3 regions of the Peribacillus sp. NPDC060253 genome follow, and region 3 is predicted to be linked to each of the others. Evidence: riboswitches for the same ligand, from Rfam matches in the RefSeq annotation. Region 3 holds a riboswitch; each other region holds the start of a gene.
What was found. Region 3 has a riboswitch for S-adenosylmethionine ahead of ACFWE9_RS24270 (Na+/H+ antiporter NhaC family protein). Riboswitches for the same ligand answer to the same signal wherever they lie in the genome.
Positions count from the first base shown of each region.

Region 1: linked by a shared signal. The riboswitch ahead of mtnW (2,3-diketo-5-methylthiopentyl-1-phosphate enolase) and the one ahead of ACFWE9_RS24270 (Na+/H+ antiporter NhaC family protein) in region 3 are both predicted to bind S-adenosylmethionine.
Region 2: linked by a shared signal. The riboswitch ahead of ACFWE9_RS22290 (methionine biosynthesis PLP-dependent protein) and the one ahead of ACFWE9_RS24270 (Na+/H+ antiporter NhaC family protein) in region 3 are both predicted to bind S-adenosylmethionine.

Region 1 is NZ_JBHXAS010000019.1:20,104-22,309, reverse strand. Features, by position in the region: gene ACFWE9_RS07505 (pyridoxal phosphate-dependent aminotransferase) at 1-700, shown strand, start outside; SAM riboswitch class I at 823-975, shown strand; gene mtnW (2,3-diketo-5-methylthiopentyl-1-phosphate enolase) at 1,078-2,206, shown strand, end outside.
Region 2 is NZ_JBHXAS010000123.1:8,051-10,256, forward strand. Features, by position in the region: gene ACFWE9_RS22290 (methionine biosynthesis PLP-dependent protein) at 1-1,081, opposite strand, end outside; SAM riboswitch class I at 1,168-1,281, opposite strand; gene fumC (class II fumarate hydratase) at 1,619-2,206, shown strand, end outside.
Region 3 is NZ_JBHXAS010000159.1:3,682-5,887, reverse strand. Features, by position in the region: gene ACFWE9_RS24275 (SOS response-associated peptidase) at 1-603, shown strand, start outside; SAM riboswitch class I at 915-1,022, shown strand; gene ACFWE9_RS24270 (Na+/H+ antiporter NhaC family protein) at 1,213-2,206, shown strand, end outside.

The DNA.
Region 1 (2,206 bases), on a different contig from region 3:
CAAAGATATACATAGTGACGTGCTTGATAAAGCAAAAATGATGTTCTTGAACTATCCGAATAATCCTACTGGTGCATCTGCAACTTTAAGTTTCTTTGAGGAAACGGTCTCCTGCGCAAAAGAGCATTCCATTTGTGTGGTCCACGATTTTGCATATGGGGCGATAGGATTTGAAGGGAAAAAACCGATAAGTTTTCTCCAAGCTGAGGGAGCGAAGGATATAGGAATTGAGATATATACACTATCGAAAACATATAATATGGCAGGGTGGAGAGTCGGCTTCGCAGTTGGGAATAAAAGTGTCATAGAAGCGCTTGAGCTTTTGCAAGACCATCTTTATGTGAGTCTCTTCCCGGCGATACAAGAAGCAGCGGCAAGTGCTTTACTTGACTCGCAGAGTTGTGTAGAGGAGTTAGTGAAGAAATACGAGGGGCGAAGGAATGTTTTCATTGAGGGATTACAGGCCATCGGCTGGGATGTCAAAGCTCCGGACGCCTCTTTTTTTGCCTGGCTCAAGATACCAAAAGGGTTTACATCCGAGAGTTTTGCGGATTATTTATTAACGCATGCCCACGTAGCTGTAGCTGCTGGAAATGGATTTGGTGAATTTGGCGAAGGGTACGTCAGGGTAGGGCTTCTTACTTCCGAAGAACGGCTTAAAGAGGCTGTCGAACGGATACGCGCATTAAACATATTTTAACTGGGGGAGAAGTTATCCACCTTAAATAATCATAAACCTATTGACAATGTACGGATTACCTGTCAGAATACAAACTAAATTCTTAATCTTTCGATACTTAAACATAACTATATATCAGCGTTTTCTTATTTTGAGCAGGTGGAGGGACTAGCCCTATGAAGCCCAGCAACCGACCGTAATTCCATTGTAAAATGGGGCGGAATTCTTCGCCGGATTTTCTTGAAATCCACAAGGCACGGTGCTAATTCTTGCAGCTAATGGCTGGGAGATAAGAAGATGGCTTTTTAAAGCCTCTTCATTGTGAAGGGGCTTTTGCCAATTTGAGATTTAAAGTTAATGACTTCGAGATTCTACTAACGTGTTATAGGAGTGATCAGATGAGCGAGATAATCGCTACTTACTTAATTCATGATTTTGATGGAAAACATGAGAAAAAAGCAGAAAGCATTGCCTTGGGTTTGACTGTGGGAACATGGACGGACCTGCCCCATTTAGTTCAGAAGCAGCTGGAAAAGCATAAGGGACGTGTCGTCTCTGTGACACCATTAGCTGAAGAAGAGAAGGCTAACCGCTATTTTGATCGTAAAGTGTACCGTTCATTCATTAAAATTGCTTATCCAGCAGGGAATTTCTCTAATGATTTACCCGCAATCCTCACGACGGTCTTCGGTAAACTTTCATTGGACGGTGAAATTAAACTGATCGACTTGGATTTTATCGGTGATATTCACAAGGCTTTTCCTGGTCCGCAATTTGGTATTGCAGGCATAAGAGAGAAGATTGAAGTATATAATCGGCCTCTTGTGATGAGCATTTTCAAAGGTGTGTTAGGACGGGATTTAACATTCCATAATGAGCAACTGAAGCAACAGGCATTAGGAGGTGTCGATCTTGTAAAAGACGACGAGATTCTCTTTGACCAGGAACAGACTCCTTTTATCGATCGAATTAAAACCGGAAAAAGAATATTGAATGAAGTCTATGAAACCACTGGTCACCGAACTTTATATGCTGTCAATCTATCAGGGAAAACATTTGAATTATTGGATAAGGCAGAGCAAGCGGCTGAAGCAGGGGCAGATGCTTTATTGTTCAACGTTCATACATATGGTTTGGATGTAATGCAAGCCTTGCGTGAACATGATCGAATCAAGCTGCCGATCATGGCACATCCCGCATTTAGCGGAGCGTTGGCTTCTTCATCTTTTTATGGAATCGGCTATCCATTATTGCTTGGTAAATTAGTGAGGCTATCAGGTGCAGATTTATCCTTATTCCCATCCCCTTATGGAAATGTCGCACTTGAAAAAGACGAGACATTAGCCATTGCAAAAGCTCTGACAAAAGATGAACTTTCTTGGAAAAAGGCCTTCCCTGTTCCTTCAGCTGGTATTCATCCGGGCATGGTTCCCGACCTAATCAAGGATTTCGGTATAGACAGCGTAATCAATGCCGGAGGTGGTATCCACGGACACCCTGACGGAGCAGAAGGCGGGGCCAAGGCTT
Region 2 (2,206 bases), on a different contig from region 3:
ATGCTTGCTGTAAGTCCCCAATCAAATCATCGCTATCCTCGATGCCAACGGAGAAGCGGAGCAGGCGATTACAAACCCCATTTGCCGTTCTGACTTCAAGCGGTATATCGGCATGTGTTTGTGTAGCGGGATAGGTGATGAAGCTTTCAACCCCTCCAAGGCTTTCTGCAAACGAAATTAATGAGAGCGATTGTAAAAATGGGTTGACCGCTGATTCATCAATGATACGGAATGAAATCATGCCGCCTCTTCCGGGATACAATACGTCCGTTACACAATCATGTTCCGATAAGTAATCTACAAGTATCTTGGCATTCTTTTCATGACGTTCCATCCGCAATGCCAGGGTTTTCATTCCGCGCATCAGCAGCCAAGAATCAAAGGGGCTCAAGACCGCGCCGGTACCATTATGATGGAAGGCAAGTGCCTCACATAAATCCGCGCCGCTAGCCACGATCAGTCCGGCAAGTACATCATTATGACCACCTAGATACTTGGTGGCACTGTGAATGACAATATCCGCGCCAAGCAGGATGGGTTGCTGAATAAGAGGCGTATAAAAAGTGTTATCAACGATTAACAATAGATTAAATTGTTTTGCCAGTGCGGCAACGGCGCTAATGTCCGTTTGCTGCATAAGGGGGTTAGTGGGAGTTTCGATGAAGATGGCTTTCGTGTGAGGAGTGATGGCTTTCTCGATATCCTCCAAACAACAAGTGTTTACATAGTCACACTGCAACCCCCATTTTTTAAAACCTTGTTCTAACAGTCGATATGTACCGCCATAAAGATCCTCGCTGACAATCCATGCATCGCCTGATTTAAATAAAGCCAGTATCGTGGAAATGGCAGCCATTCCTGAACTGCAGGCATATCCTTGGTCGCCTTTTTCCAAATCGGCAATGGATCGTTCCAATAGCTGTCGTGTGGGATTACCTGTCCTTGTGTAATCGAATCCTGTCGATTGGCCAATTCCTTCGTGGCGGAAAGCTGTTGAAAAGTATACCGGCGGATTGACTGTTCCCGTCGCCGTTTCACTGCGATTTCCTAATTGAGCAAGATATGTTTCGGTTTTGTACATAGTTTTCACTGCTCCTTTGAGTTATATAAAATAAAAAAAAGTCTTCTTTAAGAAGAAGACTTTGATTAAATGGGGATGAGTCATTCTTCTTATCTTCCAAGTTCACAAACTTGTGGAATTAGCACCTTTTCATTGGTTTGAAACAAATGAAGGTTGCTGAGGTGTCATCGGGCCATTCCCTCTACCTCTCTCGATAAGAGTTTAGATTATTCAATTTCTTTTGAATTTACTATATATATAAATTACTGTCAAGAACATTTTGGAAGGAAATTGCTTAGATGTGCAGGGTTGGGTCGGTTGGGGCCAAGCGGTATCGACACTTTACGTATTTTAAAAAAACATCAAAAATCTGCAGGGGGGCAGGGATAATCGCAATATTAAATGGATTATTTAGAAAAAGGGGAGGGGAAGCTGGACGGTTTTTTTGCTTTAAAATAATAAAATTTGTACAATGTATAGAGAGAAAAATAATACGACATTATTCATTTCATATACATAAGGTCTTCGATGAATAGTGCAAACTTAGGAGGAGAACACATGGAATACAGAATCGAACGAGATACGATGGGTGAAGTGAAAGTTCCTGCTGATAAATATTGGGGAGCACAAACTGAGAGAAGCCGCAATAATTTCAAAATCGGTAATGAAAAAATGCCAATTGAATTAGTACGTGCATTTGCATATGTTAAACAAGCTGCGGCAAAGGTGAACTATGATCTTGGTGATATTTCGGAAGTGAAAAAAAATGCCATCATTAAGATTTGCGGCGAAATTCTTGAAGGTACGCTTGATGAACATTTCCCGCTTGTGGTCTGGCAAACGGGAAGCGGCACACAAAGTAATATGAACCTGAACGAAGTGGTCGCTAACAAAGGGAATGAATGGTTAAAAGAAAATGGTGAATCTGAAACTCTTCACCCGAATGATGATGTTAACAAGGCACAAAGCTCCAATGATACATTCCCGACCGCCATGCACATTGCAGCCTTCATGGAAGTCGCTGAAAAATTGGTTCCTGCCATCAAAGCACTTCGTGATACATTCGATTCAAAAGAAAAAGAATTTTGGGATGTCGTGAAAATTGGCCGGACACACCTTCAAGATGCAACTCCACTAACTTTAGGA
Region 3 (2,206 bases):
TTTGATGAGGAATACCAATACAGCTATAATATTGCACCTTCCCACTCCGTGCTCTCCGTCATTAATGACGGAACTAGGAATCGACTTGGATATCTTCGGTGGGGGCTCATTCCTTTTTGGGCAAAAGACGAAAAAGTGGGCTACAAAATGATCAATGCCAGGGCGGAAACCATTGCTGAGAAGGCAAGCTTCAAGAATGCGTATAAGAAGAAACGATGCCTGATAGTCGCTGACTCTTTTTATGAATGGAAGAAGACACCAGAGCGAAAAATACCGATGCGAATAAAACTTAAGACTCATGCTCCATTTGGAATGGCCGGTCTTTGGGAATTCTGGAAATCTCCCGAAGGCATCAGTATATATTCATGCTCCGTTATAACAACCGTTCCTAATGAGCTAATGTCCAGGATTCATGATCGTATGCCTGTCATCCTTAAACCGGAAGATGAAAAAGATTGGTTGAATCCATCCATTAATGATCCTGCCTATCTGCAGCAATATTTAAAGTCATTCGATTCGGAACAGATGGAAGCATTTGAAGTATCGACTGATGTGAACTCGACTAAAAATAATTCACCTACCCTAATACAAAAAAATTGCTGAGAGGTCTTTAGACCTCTTTTTTATATTCGTTCCTTCCCAATAAATGGCGATATTAGGGGGTGTAATGTTAATAAAACTTATTTACTGCACTTATAAAAATCCCTTTTTAATCATGTGGAATAATTTTAACTTAACCTTGCGATAATAAACAAAATGCTGTACTCTTATATTTGCTTTTCAATTTGACATTCGATGTCACTTTCAGAAAGTGGACTCATCTAAACTTAGAGTGGTTTCGGCAAGTTTCCAGCCTGCTGCTTTTCTGAGGACTTCGTGACATTTGATATTATTTTCACTATATAATGTAGATCTTCTTATCAAGAGAGACGGAGGGACTGGCCCGAAGATGTCTCGGCAGCAGACTTAATAGGAGTGCTGTGCCAAATCCAGCAGGCAGATTCTAGCCTGAAAGATAAGGAGGGTGTTTTTTATAAATTAAAAGACCTCTTCTTGTTTTTAATAGAAGGGGTCTTTTTTTGCTTACAGTTTTTTTAGCATTCTTCCATGACTGGGATATTATCATCTTTTAATAGGGGATATTTGCGAAAACTGTTAAAAGAATAAGAGCTGTGACACATGTCATGGGAAAAATAAAAAGAGGTGTTCATCATGAGTACAAACAATAAAGGGAATCCATGGGCGTTGATCCCATTTGTCGTGTTTTTAATTTTATTTATAGGTTCAGGGGTCATTACAAAAGATTTTTATTCATTTCCTGTGATTGTAGCGATTTCAATTGCATCAGCCGCCGCACTGGCAATGAATCGAAAAGAGTCTTTCAATGAAAAGGTCGAAATTTTTTGTAAAGGTGCCGGGGACTCCAATATTATGTTAATGGTTATCATTTTCCTTTTGGCCGGCGCTTTTTCAGAAGTTGCAAATGGCATGGGGGCAGTTGAATCAACGGTGAATCTTGCCCTTGCGGTTTTTCCGCAAAATCTTTTAATGATAGGGATTTTCATTATCGCATGTTTTATTTCTTTATCAATGGGGACAAGCATGGGAACGATTGTAGCGCTTGCACCTATAGGGGTGGGAATTAGTGAGCAAACTGATATTTCGCTTGCCCTTTCAATGGCCGCCGTTATCGGTGGTGCGATGTTTGGTGATAACCTATCCTTCATATCAGATACGACAATAGCGGCAGTTCGTACTCAGGGCACTAAAATGAAGGATAAGTTTAAAGTGAATTTTTTCATCGTGTTACCTGCTGCCATCATCACATGTGCCATCCTAGGAATTTTAACAATGGGAGAACAAGCCTCCATCTCCCAACATTCATATAATTGGGTGAAGATCCTTCCTTATCTTGGTGTTTTGATCACAGCATTGGCAGGTGTCAATGTGTTCCTGGTTCTTTCCACAGGAATTGTTTTTGCAGGTATGATCGGTATGGCGGATGGCAGTTATAAACTGTTGGATGTCATTCAAAAGACGGGAGTTGGGATGGCGGGAATGTATGAAATCTCTTTCCTGGCCATTTTAATTGCAGGAATGGTGTCTGTCATCAGACATAATGGCGGCATTGATTATCTTCTCCAAGTCGTGCTCCGAAATAGTAAATCAAAAAAAGGCGCTGAATTCAGCATTGCCGGGCTTGTTA